DNA from 4 places in the Bacillus sp. FSL R5-0422 genome. Region 1 is predicted to be linked to each of the others. Evidence: riboswitches for the same ligand, from Rfam matches in the RefSeq annotation. Region 1 holds a riboswitch; each other region holds the start of a gene.

What was found. Region 1 has a riboswitch for S-adenosylmethionine ahead of MKX52_RS17795 (5-methyltetrahydropteroyltriglutamate--homocysteine S-methyltransferase). Riboswitches for the same ligand answer to the same signal wherever they lie in the genome.
Region 2: linked by a shared signal. The riboswitch ahead of MKX52_RS05710 (methionine biosynthesis PLP-dependent protein) and the one ahead of MKX52_RS17795 (5-methyltetrahydropteroyltriglutamate--homocysteine S-methyltransferase) in region 1 are both predicted to bind S-adenosylmethionine.
Region 3: linked by a shared signal. The riboswitch ahead of mtnK (S-methyl-5-thioribose kinase) and the one ahead of MKX52_RS17795 (5-methyltetrahydropteroyltriglutamate--homocysteine S-methyltransferase) in region 1 are both predicted to bind S-adenosylmethionine.
Region 4: linked by a shared signal. The riboswitch ahead of MKX52_RS05255 (bifunctional homocysteine S-methyltransferase/methylenetetrahydrofolate reductase) and the one ahead of MKX52_RS17795 (5-methyltetrahydropteroyltriglutamate--homocysteine S-methyltransferase) in region 1 are both predicted to bind S-adenosylmethionine.

Annotation. Positions count from the first base shown of each region.
Region 1 is NZ_CP152014.1:3,465,338-3,469,364, reverse strand. Features, by position in the region: gene MKX52_RS17800 (glycoside hydrolase family 1 protein) at 1-730, shown strand, start outside; gene MKX52_RS17795 (5-methyltetrahydropteroyltriglutamate--homocysteine S-methyltransferase) at 785-1,909, opposite strand; SAM riboswitch class I at 1,997-2,109, opposite strand; gene MKX52_RS17790 (gluconate:H+ symporter) at 2,190-3,509, opposite strand; gene MKX52_RS17785 (four-carbon acid sugar kinase family protein) at 3,562-4,027, opposite strand, start outside.
Region 2 is NZ_CP152014.1:1,147,787-1,151,813, forward strand. Features, by position in the region: gene MKX52_RS05695 (GNAT family N-acetyltransferase) at 1-13, opposite strand, end outside; gene MKX52_RS05700 (YjcG family protein) at 20-535, opposite strand; gene MKX52_RS05705 (esterase family protein) at 588-1,328, opposite strand; SAM riboswitch class I at 1,550-1,671, shown strand; gene MKX52_RS05710 (methionine biosynthesis PLP-dependent protein) at 1,751-2,869, shown strand; gene metC (cystathionine beta-lyase) at 2,866-4,027, shown strand, end outside.
Region 3 is NZ_CP152014.1:1,261,233-1,265,259, reverse strand. Features, by position in the region: gene MKX52_RS06335 (pyridoxal phosphate-dependent aminotransferase) at 1-1,158, opposite strand, end outside; SAM riboswitch class I at 1,324-1,482, shown strand; gene mtnK (S-methyl-5-thioribose kinase) at 1,562-2,755, shown strand; gene mtnA (S-methyl-5-thioribose-1-phosphate isomerase) at 2,762-3,823, shown strand; gene MKX52_RS06320 (hypothetical protein) at 3,849-3,983, opposite strand.
Region 4 is NZ_CP152014.1:1,066,590-1,070,616, reverse strand. Features, by position in the region: gene MKX52_RS05265 (S1 RNA-binding domain-containing protein) at 1-697, opposite strand, end outside; gene MKX52_RS05260 (YajQ family cyclic di-GMP-binding protein) at 935-1,426, shown strand; SAM riboswitch class I at 1,508-1,626, shown strand; gene MKX52_RS05255 (bifunctional homocysteine S-methyltransferase/methylenetetrahydrofolate reductase) at 1,705-3,546, shown strand; gene metH (methionine synthase) at 3,530-4,027, shown strand, end outside.

The sequences.
Region 1 (4,027 bases):
TATGATTGCAGCGATGACAACTTATCCATACAGCTCAAGACCAGAAGATATGTTTGCTGCAATGGATCAGGACCGTAAAACCTTGTTCTTCTCAGATGTACAGGCAAGAGGCTACTATCCAGGTTACATGAAACGATACTTCCAAGAAAATGGAATTCATATTGAGATCCAAGATGGTGATGAAGACATCCTAAGAAACCATACAGTAGACTATATTGGCTTCAGCTATTACATGAGCTTTGTGACAAGTACAGATCCAGAGGTTCTTGGAAAAGTCACTGGTGGTAACCTATTTGAAGGCGTTAAAAACCCTTATCTAGAAGCAAGTGATTGGGGATGGCAAATTGATCCAAAAGGACTTCGTACAACACTAAACCAACTATATGACCGCTACCAAAAACCATTATTTATCGTAGAAAATGGACTGGGAGCTGTCGATCAAGTAGAAGAAGACGGATCCATTCAAGACGATTACCGAATTGATTACCTCAGAAGCCATTTGCTAGAGGCGAGAGAAGCCATTGCAGACGGAGTAGACTTGATGGGTTATACAAGCTGGGGCCCAATTGACCTTGTTAGCGCATCAACAGCTGAAATGAAAAAGCGCTACGGCTTCATTTATGTCGACCGTGATAACGAAGGAAAAGGTACATTAGATAGAAAGAAAAAGAAAAGTTTCGATTGGTATAAACAGGTGATTGCGACAAATGGCGATCATTTAGATGCATAAAAGAAAAAAGACAAACCGTTCATACTGCGGTTTGTCTTTTTTTCGTCATTTGGACTATGAAGTCCACACTTGATCCGCAATCTCAATCACATGACGAAGCTTTTCCCATTGTTGCTCTTCTGTTAACAGATTGCCTTCCTCCGTTGAGGCGAAACCGCACTGTGGACTCAAGCAAATCTGGTTAATGTCGACGTATTGAGCTGCTTCCTCGATTCTTTTTTGAATCTGTTCAGCCGGCTCAAGCTCACCGTATTTTGAAGTGACAAGGCCTAGTACGATTTGGAGGTTTGGGTTCTTCACATAGCGAAGGGGTTCAAAACCGCCAGAACGATCGTCGTCGAATTCTAAAAAGAGACCATCTACATCTAAGCCGGCAAAAATCGTCTCTGCCGCTGCTTCATAACCGCCTTCAGCTGCCCATGTCGATTTAAAGTTCCCACGGCAAATGTGCATAGTGATCACCAAGTCCTCTGGACGATCGGCAACTGCTTCATTGATTGTTTTCGCAAATGACTCACGCAGTTCATCTTCTTCTCGGCCAAAGGCTTTGATTTGTTCATGCCCTTTTTCAGAAAAGAACACGGCCCATGCTGTATCATCCAGCTGTAGATAGCGACAGCCTGCATCATAAAAGGCACGGATGGCTTTTTTATATGCCTGTGCCACATCATGGTGGAATGCCTCTAGGCTGTCGTATACTCCTTCTTCAAGCTTTCCACGGAAAAAGAGCATATTCGGACTTGGAATCGTCATTTTAGCGGTATGATCACCAGCGATGCTGTGAAGGAATCGATAATCTTCCAGCATTGGATGATCTGTAAAATCGATCTTGCCCGTTACTTTGATTCCTCGCGCCTTTGTCGTCGTATTGTGGAATTGAATACCTTGATCTGCTTCAAATCCTTCAACTCCATCGAGTCCCTCAAGAAAGTCAAAATGCCACCAAGCACGTCTGAACTCTCCATCTGTGACAACCTCTAATCCAATTTCCTTTTGTTTCTCCACAATACGAGTGATTTCTTCATTTTCAATTTGTCGGAGTTGCTCTGCTGTCAGTGTACCGTCTGCTTTTTGCTTGCGTGCTTCCTTGATACGTTCTGAACGAAGTAAGCTGCCTACTTGATCTGCGCGGAATGGCGGTTTCGTTGTTTTCTTTCCAATGGTTTGTACTTGTGTCATGTTGAATCCCTTCTTTCTACAGGTTAAAAATCAAATAAAAAAGCTCTTCCTTGGATAAGGAAGAGCATCATATACTGAGAGAACTCTGCCTTATCTTCAAACAAGCATCTGCTTGCTTAAGGAATTAGCACCATTCTGTTCCGAGGAACAGCGGTTGCCGGGTTTCACAGGGCCAGTCCCTCCACCACTCTTAATAAGGTTACCTTTGATTCAATTTTCTTAATAAACATAATTATTCAACTTTTACGAGAGAAAGTCAATGGTTTTTACAGTTAATTTTCTATATGAACAAATCAGCGACGAGAACCCCCGCTAGTCCGACAAGTGAAAGAACGGTCACCATCAATGTCCACGTTTTAAAGGTTTGGGCCATGGACAGGTTAAAGTATTCTTTATAAATCCAGAAACCCGCATCATTCACGTGAGAGAACGTAATGCTGCCGGCACCTGTTGCGATCACCATTAACTCTGGGCTCACACCTGTGAGTCCAATCAAAGGAGCAGAAATGCCAGCCGCTGTGAGTCCGGCGACAGTGGCTGACCCTAAAGATACACGAAGGACCGCAGCAATCAACCAGGTGAGAAGCAGTGGCGAAAGTGTGCTTCCTTGCATGATTCCTGCAATGTATTGATCAACACCGCTATCAATGAGCACCTGTTTAAAAGCGCCACCACCTGCAATAATTAATAAAATCATCGCAATAGAACCGATAGAATCTGTGATTGATTTCATCACATCCTGCATGCTCTTTCCTCTGCCAAGTCCAAACGTGTAGATAGCAAGAAGAACGGAGATTAACAGTGCAATCGCAGGCTCGCCTAAAAACTCAGCGGTTGGCAGTAATGAGGAAGACGGAAAGAAAATTTCTAAAACTGCTCTGAAAGTCATGAGCAATACAGGCAAAATAGCGGTGAAAATGCTGATGCCGAAGCTTGGCATCTCTTCTTCTGTAAATTCCTTTGGATTAAATAAGTTCATTGGAATATGTGCGTGTAACTGATCTTTTTTAAATAATTTTGTAAAGAGAAGTCCGCCTACTAAAACAGCAGGAATCGCTAAAATAATCCCAACTAATAAGGTTTGTCCCATGTTTGCTTGAAAGACATTTGCAATGGCAGTCGGCCCTGGGTGAGGAGGGAGGAAGCCATGTGTGGTGATGAGTGCAGCGACGAGCGGCATACCCACATAAAGCACAGGAAGTCTTGCAGCTTGAGCGATCGTAAAGACTAGTGGAATTAAGATAATGAATCCGGTTTCATAAAATAGAGCAATTCCGATCACAAACCCAGTCAGCATCGTTGCCCATTGAATCTTTCCAATACCGAATCGATCAATGAGTGTCATCGCAATACGCTGAGCTCCGCCAGAATCAGCCATCAATTTACCAAGCATCGCACCAAAACCGAGAACGAGTGCGAGATGCCCGAGCGTACTGCCGAGTCCTTTTTCGACGGAAGCAATCGCTTCAAGTGGTGACATTCCTTCTAAGACAGCGACAATTAAAGAAACAATAATCAAAGATATGAAAGCGTTTAACTTAAAGACAACCATAAGTAAAAGCAATAATAAAACGCCAAGTCCGATAAACACTAACGACATGGTTTTTCCTCCTTTGTGGTGCATAAAGGAGTGTATAAACACCCCCTATGCTTTATCCTTCAAGTATGTCTACAGCTTCTTTTAACGTATCCCTTGAACCAACATTTCCCGGGAAAATCACATAAGACATGAAAGGGAATTTACTATCTTCACCTGTTTGCCAAACGGGAATGCCTGGTTTGATCTGCCCTGCTACGGTTGCGCGTTTCACGTGAAGTCCTCTAGTTCCAATATCACTGGAGGTAATGCCACCTTTGGCAATGAGATACTTAGGGCGAATTGTGAGACGCTGGACAATGCTTGTCACAGCATCACTAATTTTTACAGAAAGCTTTAATTCTTCCTCCTGTCGATCATCCCCAAGGTCAAGCCGTTCTCTTCTTGTATAAACAGCCACAGATTGACCAGATACTAATAATTCTTCAGTTTGCTGAATCACACGGTCAATTTCTTGTTGAAATGCTTCAGGCTCCAGCACGAGGTGTGTATTGAATTCGATCAAAGCTACCTCTTTATTT
Region 2 (4,027 bases), 1.3 Mb from region 1:
TGACTGTTTTCAAATCTCCTTAACCCTCTTCTCCTAAAATAAATGTTTCATAGACGGTCCAAGATCCGTTCTCTAGTTGATATAAAAGGTGGAAGCGATCCACTGTTTCTTCATGGTCAATCTTTCTCAGCTTTAATGTACCAAGAACGTCTGAATGCTCATCATCTGAGAGTTTTTGAGCCACTGTCACATGAGGAACAAAGGCATATTCAGGTGTACCTTCAAGTGGATCTGCATACAACCTTTCATTGAGCGCCATGATTTCTTCGTTCGGTTCTACTTTCATATAAATAACGTTGTTTACAGGAGCGAATGAACTGAATTTTTTAATACGTAATGTAATAGGAGAAGCATTTTTTGCATACTCTCTTAGCGTTGAGACGACATCAGCCGCTTCTAGATCCGTTAATTCAAAAGGTGTTCTAAGTGTTAAATGAGGCGGTATGAGTGCATAGTTCGGATCATAACGCTTCCGGTAAGAGTTCGCAATATCTTGCAATTTTTTTGATGGAAATAAAACAACTCCGTATTTCATCTTGTTCCCTCCTGATTAAGAAAGTATTTATTATTGTTTATTATAACAAAATTCAGTTGATTAACGAATATGGGAGCATTCTTTTTAACGAAGACGCAATGAGCGGTTGCCAAAACGTCCATTTATGATCCCCTTCGAATGTCTCAAATAAATAATCTGCACCTGACTGTTCAAGAAGTGCCTTTAAATCGTCGTTCGGCTGAATAAAATCGAGCACTTGACCATCTGTCGTTTTCACAGCCGTTTCTTCCAGTCCAATTTGATGGATAATCGCATAATGAGAAAGGGCTGTCGACTGTTTAACAGCTTCTAAGACTGAATCATCAACGTAAGGTGACTGCAAAATGAGCCCGCCAAATAAAGAAGGATAATCAATCGCTGTCATAAGAGAAATCGTAGCACCCAGAGAATCACCAATAAACGTGCGTCCTGAGCCAATTTGATAGGTTGGATAGTGCATATCAATATAAGGGACAAGTTCATTTGCTAAAAAGCGTTTATACGCCTCAAATTTTGTGCCATCTGGATGATACGTATTCCTTCTTTCGGTGACATTTTCATAAGGGACACCAATGATAATAGAGCGTTCCATTTCTTTGTTTTGCATCAATTCTTCTGCCTGTCTGCCTATTTTGCCTAAACGGAAATAATCATGACCATCTTGGGCAATGATGACATGATATGTATAAAGGGGGGAGTAATTGACTGGCAAATAGATCAAAAGGGTCATATCCGCCCCAAGTTCTTTTGAATGTAAGGTTTCTTCTTGAATAATGCCTGTTTTCTTCACCATAATCCATTCCTCCAGCTAACCGATTTCATCACAAAGTGAAACGTTTCCATTCATTGTAACATGAAAAATAGCGTTGTTCCTATATGCTAACATGCATTCAATTCAGTTAACACCGAATCTGTTATAAAATACAGAAAATTTCAATTAATTGTTCAGATTCCTCTTGAAAAATGAGATTTAATGCGTTACAGTATTAAGAATTAGAACAGACAGACAACACATTCTTATCGTGAGAGGTGGAGGGACTGGCCCTTTGAAACCTCAGCAACCGGTATGCATCACTTCATGTGATGTACCAAGGTGCTAAATCCAGCAAGCAGCTTTTTTGCTTGGAAGATAAGAGGAAGCGATTAAAACCCCTTCTTCTTATGAAGAAGGGGTTTTCTGTTTTGAAATCAGATTTTTACTTAGGATGGTGTCAAATGACAGAACATGTGGAAACGACATTAGCGCAAATTGGAAACCGTAGCGAAGAGGCGACTGGTACGGTCAGTCCCCCCGTTTATCTTTCAACAGCATACAGACATAGAGGCATAGGGGAATCAACCGGATTTGATTACATTCGAACGAAAAACCCAACAAGGCAGCTTGTAGAGGATGCGATTGCTTCACTCGAAGAAGGGACGGCCGGATTTGCCTTCAGTTCGGGAATGGCTGCGATCCAAACGATCATGGCGCTATTTGAAAGTGGTGATGAACTCATCGTCTCATCAGACCTATATGGCGGTACATACCGTTTGTTTGAAAACGAATGGAAAAAGTACGGCTTACGTTTTCTTTACGATGATTTTTCAGATGAAGACTGTTTACGCTCTAAAATCACAACAAACACAAAAGCAGTCTTTATTGAGACGCCGACAAATCCACTTATGCAAGAAGCGGATATTCAAAAAATAGCGAAGATTGCAAAAGAACATGGCGCTTTGGTCATTGTCGATAACACCTTTTACACACCTGTTTTGCAAAAGCCGATTACGCTTGGAGCGGACATTGTGATTCATAGCGCAACCAAATATTTAGGCGGACATAATGACGTTCTTGCAGGGCTTGTCGTCACAAAAGGAGAGCAGTTGTCTGAAGACATGTTCCAGCATCAAAACGCGATTGGAGCGGTTCTATCACCATTTGACTCATGGCTATTAATGAGAGGGATGAAAACACTGGCTCTTAGAATGCGCCAGCACGAGGCAAATGCGCAGGAGCTAGCCGAGTTTTTAAAGAAACAGCCAGAAATTCAAGATGTCCTTTACCCAGGCAAGGGAGGAATGCTGTCATTCCGTGTAGCCGAAGAAGACTGGGTCAATCCATTTTTAAAGCAGCTGAAAACGATTTGTTTTGCTGAAAGTCTTGGCGGAATTGAAAGTTTTATCACGTATCCTGCGACGCAAACGCACATGGATATTCCTGAGGAAATTCGCATTGCAAACGGTGTGTGTAACAAACTGCTCCGTTTCTCCGTTGGTATTGAGCACGTAGATGACCTGAAGGCAGACCTAAAGCAGGCACTATCACAAGTAAAAGAGGAGGTACATGCCAAATGACCACACATGATTGGACATTCGAAACCCAACTCGTTCATAACGCATTCAAAACAGACCGTTCAACAGGTGCAGTCAGTGTGCCGATTCAGCATGCGTCCACCTTTCATCAAAGCAGCTTTGATGATTTTGGTCAATATGACTACTCAAGATCGGGGACTCCTACACGTCAAGCGTTAGAGGATACGATTGCGGCGCTAGAAGGAGGAACGAGAGGGCTTGCTTTTGCATCTGGCATGGCAGCCATCTCCACTGCTTTTCTTCTATTATCAAAAGGAGATCACGTCCTTGTCACAAGAGATGTGTATGGTGGTACATTTCGTATGATCACCCAAGTTCTTTCGAGATTCGGCATTGAGCATACCTTTGTGGACATGACGGATTTGAATGAAGTCAAAAAAGGCATTCAATCGAATACGAAGGTCATTTACATGGAAACACCGTCAAACCCGACGCTAGGAATTACGGATATAGAGGGCGTCGTCCAGCTTGCGAAAGAACATGACTGTCTGACATTTTTAGATAATACATTTTTAACACCGGCTCTTCAGCGTCCGCTCGACCTTGGCGTTGACGTTGTCCTGCACAGCGCAACGAAATTTTTGAGCGGTCACAGTGATGTGCTGTCAGGCTTAGCGGTGGTGAAAGATGAGAAGCTGGGAGAGGAACTCTATTCGCTGCAAAACTCATTCGGTGCGGTCCTTGGCGTGCAGGACTGCTGGCTTGTGTTAAGAGGGTTAAAAACCCTTCAGGTGAGATTAGAAAAAGCAAGCCAAACGGCATTTAAACTCGCTTCATTCCTGAAAGAACATCCAGCGGTGAAAAAAGTATACTATCCAGGCTTAGATGACCATCCGGGGGCAGACATTCAGCGAAAGCAAGCAAGCGGAGCTGGAGCCGTTCTCTCATTTGAATTAGAAAACGAAGCAGCAGTCAAAGAATTAGTAGACGCTGTCACATTACCTGTATTTGCTGTCAGCCTTGGCGCCGTCGAATCCATTCTGTCATACCCAGCCAAAATGTCACATGCGGCTATGCCAAAAGAAGAAAGAGAAAAAAGAGGAATTACAGATGGATTGCTTCGTTTAAGTGTTGGAGTTGAAAACGGAGAAGACCTCAAACGCGACTTCAAACAAGCACTCGATCAATTAAAGCCCGTTC
Region 3 (4,027 bases), 1.4 Mb from region 1:
CAAGGCAGCAATTCGCTGAGCGGCTTCTTTTAACCGCTCCTCATTTGTTAAAAGTCCTACTCTGACGTATCCTTCACCGTGAGTACCAAACCCATTCCCAGGTGCCACAACCACATGTGCTTTCTCTAATAATACGTCAGCAAAAGATTCAGATGTATATCCTTCTGGCACCTTTAGCCAAGCAAAAAACGACCCCTTTGGTGCAGTGACCTCCCAGCCAATCTCCTTGCACGCAGCAATCCACACATTTCGCCGTTTCTCATATCGATTATTCTGCACCTGTACGCACGTTTGGTCGCTTAACAAAGCTTCCACTGCCGCATCTTGAGTGGCTTTAAACAGTGAAACAAACAGGTGATCCTGATAAAGCTCAATCGCGTTAATAACAGACGGATTTCCTGCTGCAAATCCGACTCTCCAGCCCGCCATATTATACGTTTTAGACAATGTATAAATTTCAATCCCCGTCTCTTTCGCTCCATCTGTTTGCAAAAAGCTGATCGGCTTTTCCCCATCAAACCCAATGCCGCCGTAGGCAAAATCATGGACAACACAGAGTTTGTGATCTTTAGCGAATGTCACGGTTTCTTCAAAAAATGATTGGCTTGCCATAGCACCTGTCGGATTGTTGGGATAATTTAAATACATCAACTTTGCTTTTTTCTTAACATCCTCAGGCAACCGGTCATAGTCAGGTAAAAAATCATTTTGCTCAAGTAGCGGCATCGTCACCATCTGAGCTCCAGCGAGCACGGCACCTGACCAATAATCAGGATAACCTGGATCTGGAACAAGGAGCGTATCACCCGGATTCAGCAAGCATTGCGGCAGCTCAACAAGTCCCGCTTTCCCGCCAAATAAAATCGCAATTTCCGTCATCGGATCAAGTGTAACCCCATATTCTCTTTCATAAAAGGCAGCGGCAGCCTTTTTTAATCTCGCTGTTCCGCGGAATGAGGAGTATTGATGATTTTCAGGTTTTGCGACCGCTTCTTGCATCGCTTTTACAATGTGCACGGGAGTTGGCTGATCAGGATTTCCCTGCCCTAAATTAATAATATCTGCGCCTTCCTCCACTTTTTTCTGCACTTTTTGCACAAGGGATGCAAAAAATTGTGTCGGTAATTGTTTCAATACATCTGACTGCTGAAATTCCATTTTTCTTCACCTTCTATTCAAGTTACGTAGCAATACAAACACTGTAATGGATTGTTTCACGAATTGTAAAGCAATTTTGAAAAAGGATTGACATGTGAACTGCAGCTCTGATAATATCTTGAATTAAGAAATGCAAGTAGACACGAAACAATTACATATTGATTTCTCTTATCGAGAGTTGGGCGAGGGATTTGGCCTTTTGACCCCAACAGCAACCGACCGTTAATACCACTGTGAAGTGGGGCGCAGCAAGTAAGCGCCAAGACAATTGTCTTATAGGGCACGGTGCTAATTCCATCAGACGTATGTGCTGAGAGATAAGAGAGGCTTTGAGCATACACGACATCAAGCCTCTTTCTCTCAGGAGAAAGAGGCTTTTTTATATGATTTGGAGGGGAAGCAATTGGTTACACTTACGGCATCATATGAAGAATTAACAGAAAGCTCGGCAGTTGCACTCGCAATTAGACTTGGCTTGATCCAAGAAAGCAGTCATTTGACATGTACGGAAATCGGTGACGGAAATTTAAATTACGTCTTTCATATTTTTGACCATAAACAAGAAAAAGGATTGATTATCAAGCAGGCACTTCCCTACGCCAAAGTGGTCGGAGAGAGCTGGCCACTTACATTAGACCGTGCGAGGATCGAAAGTGCTGCCCTAATCAAGCAGTCAGAATATACGCCGCACCTTGTACCAGCAGTCTATTATTCAGATACAGCTCTTGCTGTGACGGCTATGGAGGATCTATCACACCTAGAAATCGTCAGAAAAGGGCTAATTGCCGGAAAACAATATCCGCATTTATCTGATCATGTCGGAGAATTCTTAGGAAAAACACTTTTTTACACTTCTGACTTTGCCACAAATCCTAAAATCAAAAAACAATTTGTGAAGCAATTTACGAATCCAGATCTTTGTGACATTACCGAAAAGCTTGTCTTCACAGATCCTTTCTTTGATAGCAGCACAAATGATTTTGAAGAAGAATTAAGAGAAGTCGCCGAAGCGCTTTGGGCAGATCTTGAAGTGCAAGCAAAAGCAGCTGAATTGAAGCGTATTTTCCTGACATCTGCCGAAACACTTGTTCATGGAGATCTTCATACAGGCAGTATTTTTGCAAGTGAGACGGAAACAAAGATCATTGATCCAGAATTCGCTTTTTATGGTCCCTTCGGATTCGATATCGGTCACTTTATCGCCAACCTGTTCCTAAACGCTTTGTCTCGTGAAAATGAACACGATCAGCAGCACCTTTTTGACCATGTCGTCAATGTATGGGCGACCTTCAAGGAAGTGTTCGCAAAGGCTTGGAAAGAAGACAGCATTGAAGCGTTTAGTGTATCTGACAGCTTTTTAGAAACAACCTTTGACCGTATTTTAAAAGAAGCAACAGGCTTTGCAGGCTGTGAGCTTGTCCGCCGAACGATTGGCCTTGCTCATGCCGCTGATCTTGATGCGATTCCATCACCATCTAAACGGATTCAGCAGAAAAAAACAGCACTTACGCTCGGAAAAACATTCATCAAACAATATCATGCAGTGGAAACAGCGTCTGACCTCGTCGCATTATTCCAGCAATCTGTAAAGGAGTGACGGGTTTTGTCTAAAGAATTTGAAGTCCCCCGTTCTGTCGAATGGGAAGAAAACCATATTAACATTCTGAATCAGCAAAAATTACCGGCAGAAACCGTGTTTGAGCATCTATATACAAAAGAAGACGTGTATGATGCCATTGTCACGTTAAAAGTGCGTGGAGCACCTGCCATTGGCATTACAGCAGCTTTCGGACTGGCGCTCAGTGCCCAAGACATTGAGACAGAAGACATTGATGTGTTTCAACAAGAAGTCATTCAGATAAAAGAATATTTAAACAGTGCTCGTCCAACCGCTGTGAATCTAGCCTGGGCATTGGAGCGGTTGTTGCGGCGCATTGAGCGTGCAGCTTCAGTCAATGCAGCCAAAACAGACCTTGTCCATGAAGCCATTCAAATTCAAATCGAAGATGAAGAAACATGCAGACAAATCGGTCAAAATGCACTCCAGCTCTTTAAATCAGGTGATCGGATTATGACCATTTGCAATGCAGGTTCCATCGCCACAAGCCGTTACGGAACAGCCCTTGCTCCATTCTATTTAGCGAAAAAGAAAAATCTCGATCTTCACATTTATGCCTGCGAAACACGCCCTGTTCTCCAAGGGGCTAGACTGACAACATGGGAGCTCATGCAAGGCGGCGTAGATGTGACGCTCATCACAGATAATATGGCAGCTCACACGATGAAGGAAAAGCAAATTTCTGCTGTCATTGTTGGAGCTGATCGTATTGCCCGTAATGGAGATGCGGCGAATAAGATTGGCACGTTAAGTCTTGCTATTTTAGCCAAGCATTTTCAAATCCCATTTTTTATAGCTGCACCGCTGTCTACCTTTGATGTCTCAACTAAAGACGGATCAGATATTCCAATTGAAGAGCGTGACCCGCTGGAAGTAAAGGAATTTAACGGCGTCCAAATTGCACCACCTGATGTTCAGGTATTCAATCCCGCCTTTGATGTCACTCCTCACCATCTCATTTCAGGGATCATTACAGAGAAAGGGATTATCACATCGAACTATACTGAAGAGATTGATGCCCTGTTTGCTGAAAACATCTCACTCTGATCATAAAAAAAGCGCCGTGTACTTCTTATTTAAGAGCACCGCGCTTTTTTATTTCATTCGTTTTGGCTAAGATTTCGTTTTTCTGTTCTTCTGTCAAAACGTTCATTTTGACACATAGTGAAGTGATGGCATACATTTTATTCTTTTTGTCCCAAAGCATTCCCTAGCGCCCTCCTTTTTCCCTCAACCAACTTTTTTAGCTTA
Region 4 (4,027 bases), 1.2 Mb from region 1:
TTCTCGTTCTCATATAAGTTAAGATTTCTTCTGCATCGACAGATAACGCTTCCTGTTTTCTAGGAAGCAGAGACACGTTCACAGTTCCATCCTCTTTCACTGCAATGACGCGTCCTGTCACGGTCGATCCTAATCTTGGCTCTTCCTTTCGTTCTGTCCGGTGGATAAACCCTCGCACCCCTGTATCTGTCAGCATAAACGAGCCTGTCGCAATTAAGCGATAAATTGTTCCAGTGATTTCTTTGTTCATTAAGGTTTCGGGTGCCTCAGTAAATAAGTCACTGATCACATCTTCTGTGGCTGGCTTCGCGAACATTCTACCGTAGCTTGTGACTTTCAGCATACAGTAAAGTTTGTCTCCTTTTTTCGGCCATGCTTCCTCAAAAGGAGGGAGATGTTCTGTTGCGACAAGTGCATCCTTTGACAAGCCAACATCCACAAATGCACCCATGTCTTCTACGACGTCTACGACTTCTACCCAGCCATATGTATGCGCATTGATTGTCGGTATTTTCATCGTTGCAGCTAGCCTTTCTTCATGATCTACGTATAAGTAGACCTCTACTTCATCTTGGTCATCAATATCTTCTGTCATTTCACTACGGTGCAAGAGGACCGAATCTTCACCATCTGTCAAAAAGTAGCCGTATTCCATCTCGTTCTCTATTTGCAAGGTCAGTTGCTCACCTGGTCTCATGTTCTCTTCCTTCCTATCTGCTCGTACAAGAGCGTTCGTTCATCTTTTGATTCACTTTATTCTACTATAATTCTCCTCACATGAACATCTCTAGTTCTGTTAGCTAAAGTGGACAAGCCGGACACGATTTATACCGCTGCCAGCAGAACTCTTTGACTCGTCTCTTCGATAAAGTTTCTTCTTCTCCACGTTGCATGATAAAATAGACGCAATATCTATACATGGAGGTCATGTGTTATGGCAAAAGAAAGCTCATTTGACATTGTATCGAAGGTTGAACTGCCAGAGGTGCAAAACGCCGTTCAAGCAGCGCTCAAGGAAATTAAAAATCGTTATGATTTTAAAGGAAGCAAAAGTGATATTTCTCTTGAAAAAGAAGAGCTCGTGCTCATCTCTGATGATGATTTCAAGCTGGAGCAACTAAAAGATGTACTTGTGACAAAGCTGATCAAACGAAATGTTCCAACTAAAAACATCGACTACGGAAAAACCGAGCATGCCCTTGGCGGAACCGTACGCCAGCGCGCGAAGCTGATCAGCGGAATTGATCAGGACAACGCCAAAAAGATCAATGCACTCATTAAGCAATCCGGCATCAAAGTGAAATCACAATTTCAAGATGACCAAGTGCGTGTAACAGGAAAAAATAAAGATGATTTACAAGAAGTGATTTCTCTTATGCGTAAGGCAGATTTACCGATTGACGTTCAATTTATAAATTTTCGATAAATTTCAAATTTTCCATTGATTATTTCCGATTTTTTCGATACAGTGGATGGAAGTTCAATTCATTGACATGTTCATATCGCTTTCTTATCAAGAGAGGCAGAGGGACTGGCCCTGTGAAGCCTCAGCAACCGGTGTAGTAGAAATCTATTTTCTATGACCAAGGTGCTAAATCCAGCAAGCAACTGCTTGGAAGATAAGAAGAAGAATTACGATACAGCCAAAAAGTCTTCTTCTTATCAGAAGGCTTTTTTTGTTACATAGAAATAAGGAGGAAACCAATGGGCCTATTACAAGACTTACAAAACCGCGTACTGATTGCTGACGGTGCAATGGGAACACTTTTATACTCTTACGGCATTGACCGCTGCTTTGAAGAATTAAATTTATCGAAAGAAGATGAAGTAAAGCGCGTGCACGAAGCATATGTGCAGGCTGGTGCGGACATCATTCAAACAAATACGTACGGCGCAAATTATATTAAACTATCCCGTTACGGTTTAGAGGAAGAAACAAAGCGTATCAATACAAAGGCGGTACAAATCGCAAAAGCAGCCGCAGGTTCTGCTTATGTCCTTGGAACGATTGGTGGCATTCGAACGTTTAACAAAAATGCCTACACGATTGAAGAAATTAAAAGAAGCTTTAGAGAGCAGCTATACATCCTATTAAATGAAGAACCCGATGGAATATTGCTAGAAACGTATTATGACATGGAAGAAGCGAAGGCCGTTCTCCAAATTGCACGCAAAGAAACGACGCTCCCCATTGTCATGAACGTCTCCATGCATGAACAAGGCGTGTTACAGGATGGAACACCGCTTAGGGATGGTTTATCTGAATTGTCCTCTCTTGGCGCAGATGTCGTTGGCATTAACTGCAGGCTAGGTCCTTATCATATGATTCAGGCACTCGAGGGTGTACCGATTTTAGAAAATTCTCATTTATCAGTCTATCCTAACAGCAGTCTTCCCTCACTTGAAGAAGGCAGACTCGTCTATGATACAGATAACGATTATTTCCGAAAAAGTGCACTCGAATTTAGAAATCAAGGCGCACGTATTATCGGAGGCTGTTGCGGAACAACGCCTCAGCATATTCACGCAATGGCTGAAGCGGTCAAGGATTTAGCCCCGATCACTGAAAAAGAAGTGAAAGTTTTAAAAGAAGAAATCATTTCGATTCAAGATCAGCGGACCGAACCAGGACTTGATGAGCTCGCTACGAAAAAACGGACGATCATTGTAGAGCTTGACCCACCGAAGAAGCTGAACTTCGAAAAATTTCTCGTCGCGGCAAAGGAATTAAAGAATGCAGGCATTGATGCCTTGACATTAGCTGATAATTCTCTTGCAACCCCGCGCATTAGCAATGTGGCTTGCGGCGCATTATTGAAACAGCAGCTTGATATGCGTTCACTCGTCCATATCACATGCCGTGATCGTAATTTAATTGGACTTCAATCCCATTTGATGGGTCTCGATACCCTTGGTTTAACTGATATTTTAGCCATTACAGGCGATCCTTCTAAGATTGGGGATTTTCCAGGAGCAACGTCGGTTTATGATTTAACCTCGTTTGATTTGATCCGCCTGATTAAGCAGTTTAACGAAGGCCTTTCTTTTTCAGGAAAGCCGCTTGGGAAAAAGACCAATTTTTCAGTAGCTGGCGCGTTTAACCCGAATGTTCGTCACATTGATAAGGCGGTTAAACGTCTTGAGAAAAAAATTGAATACGGCGCTGATTATTTTATTTCACAGCCTGTATATTCTGAGGAACAGCTTGTGAAAATTCATGAGGAGAGCCGTCATTTAGATAAACCGATTTATATTGGCATTATGCCATTAACAAGCAGCAGAAATGCGGAGTTTATTCACCATGAAATTCCGGGCATCAAATTATCTGATTCCATTCGTGACATTATGGCGAGGGCCGGTGAGGATAAAGAAAAGCAGCGAGCAGAAGGCTTAGCGATTGCCCGCTCTTTATTAGATACAGCCTGCGATTTGTTTAATGGCATTTATTTAATTACCCCTTTCCTACGATCAGACTTAACAGCAGAACTAACCACCTACATTCATCAGAAAGAAAAGGAGTCAAACATCCATGTCAACTATCACTGAACAGCTTAAGAAACGCATCCTCGTCCTTGATGGTGCAATGGGGACCATGATTCAAAATGCCAATCTCACAGCAGAAGACTTTGGCGGCGAAGAGTATGAGGGGTGTAACGAGTATTTGAATGTGACAGCCCCTCACATCATCCGCACGATTCATGAAGAATACCTTGAGGCAAGCGCCGATCTCATTGAAACGAATACGTTCGGAGCTACAAAGCTCGTCCTTGATGAATACGGGCTTGGCCACCTTGCCTATGAACTCAATGTACGGGCTGCGCAGCTGGCAAAGGATGAAGCTAAGCGTTTCTCCACACCCGAGCAGCCTCGATTTGTTGTAGGTGCGATGGGGCCGACTACGAAAACATTATCTGTGACAGGCGGCACAACCTTCGATGAGCTCGTTAGAAACTATGAAGAGCAAGCCCGTGCCCTGATTGATGGCAAATGTGATGCCCTTCTTTTAGAAACAAGCCAAGACATGCTC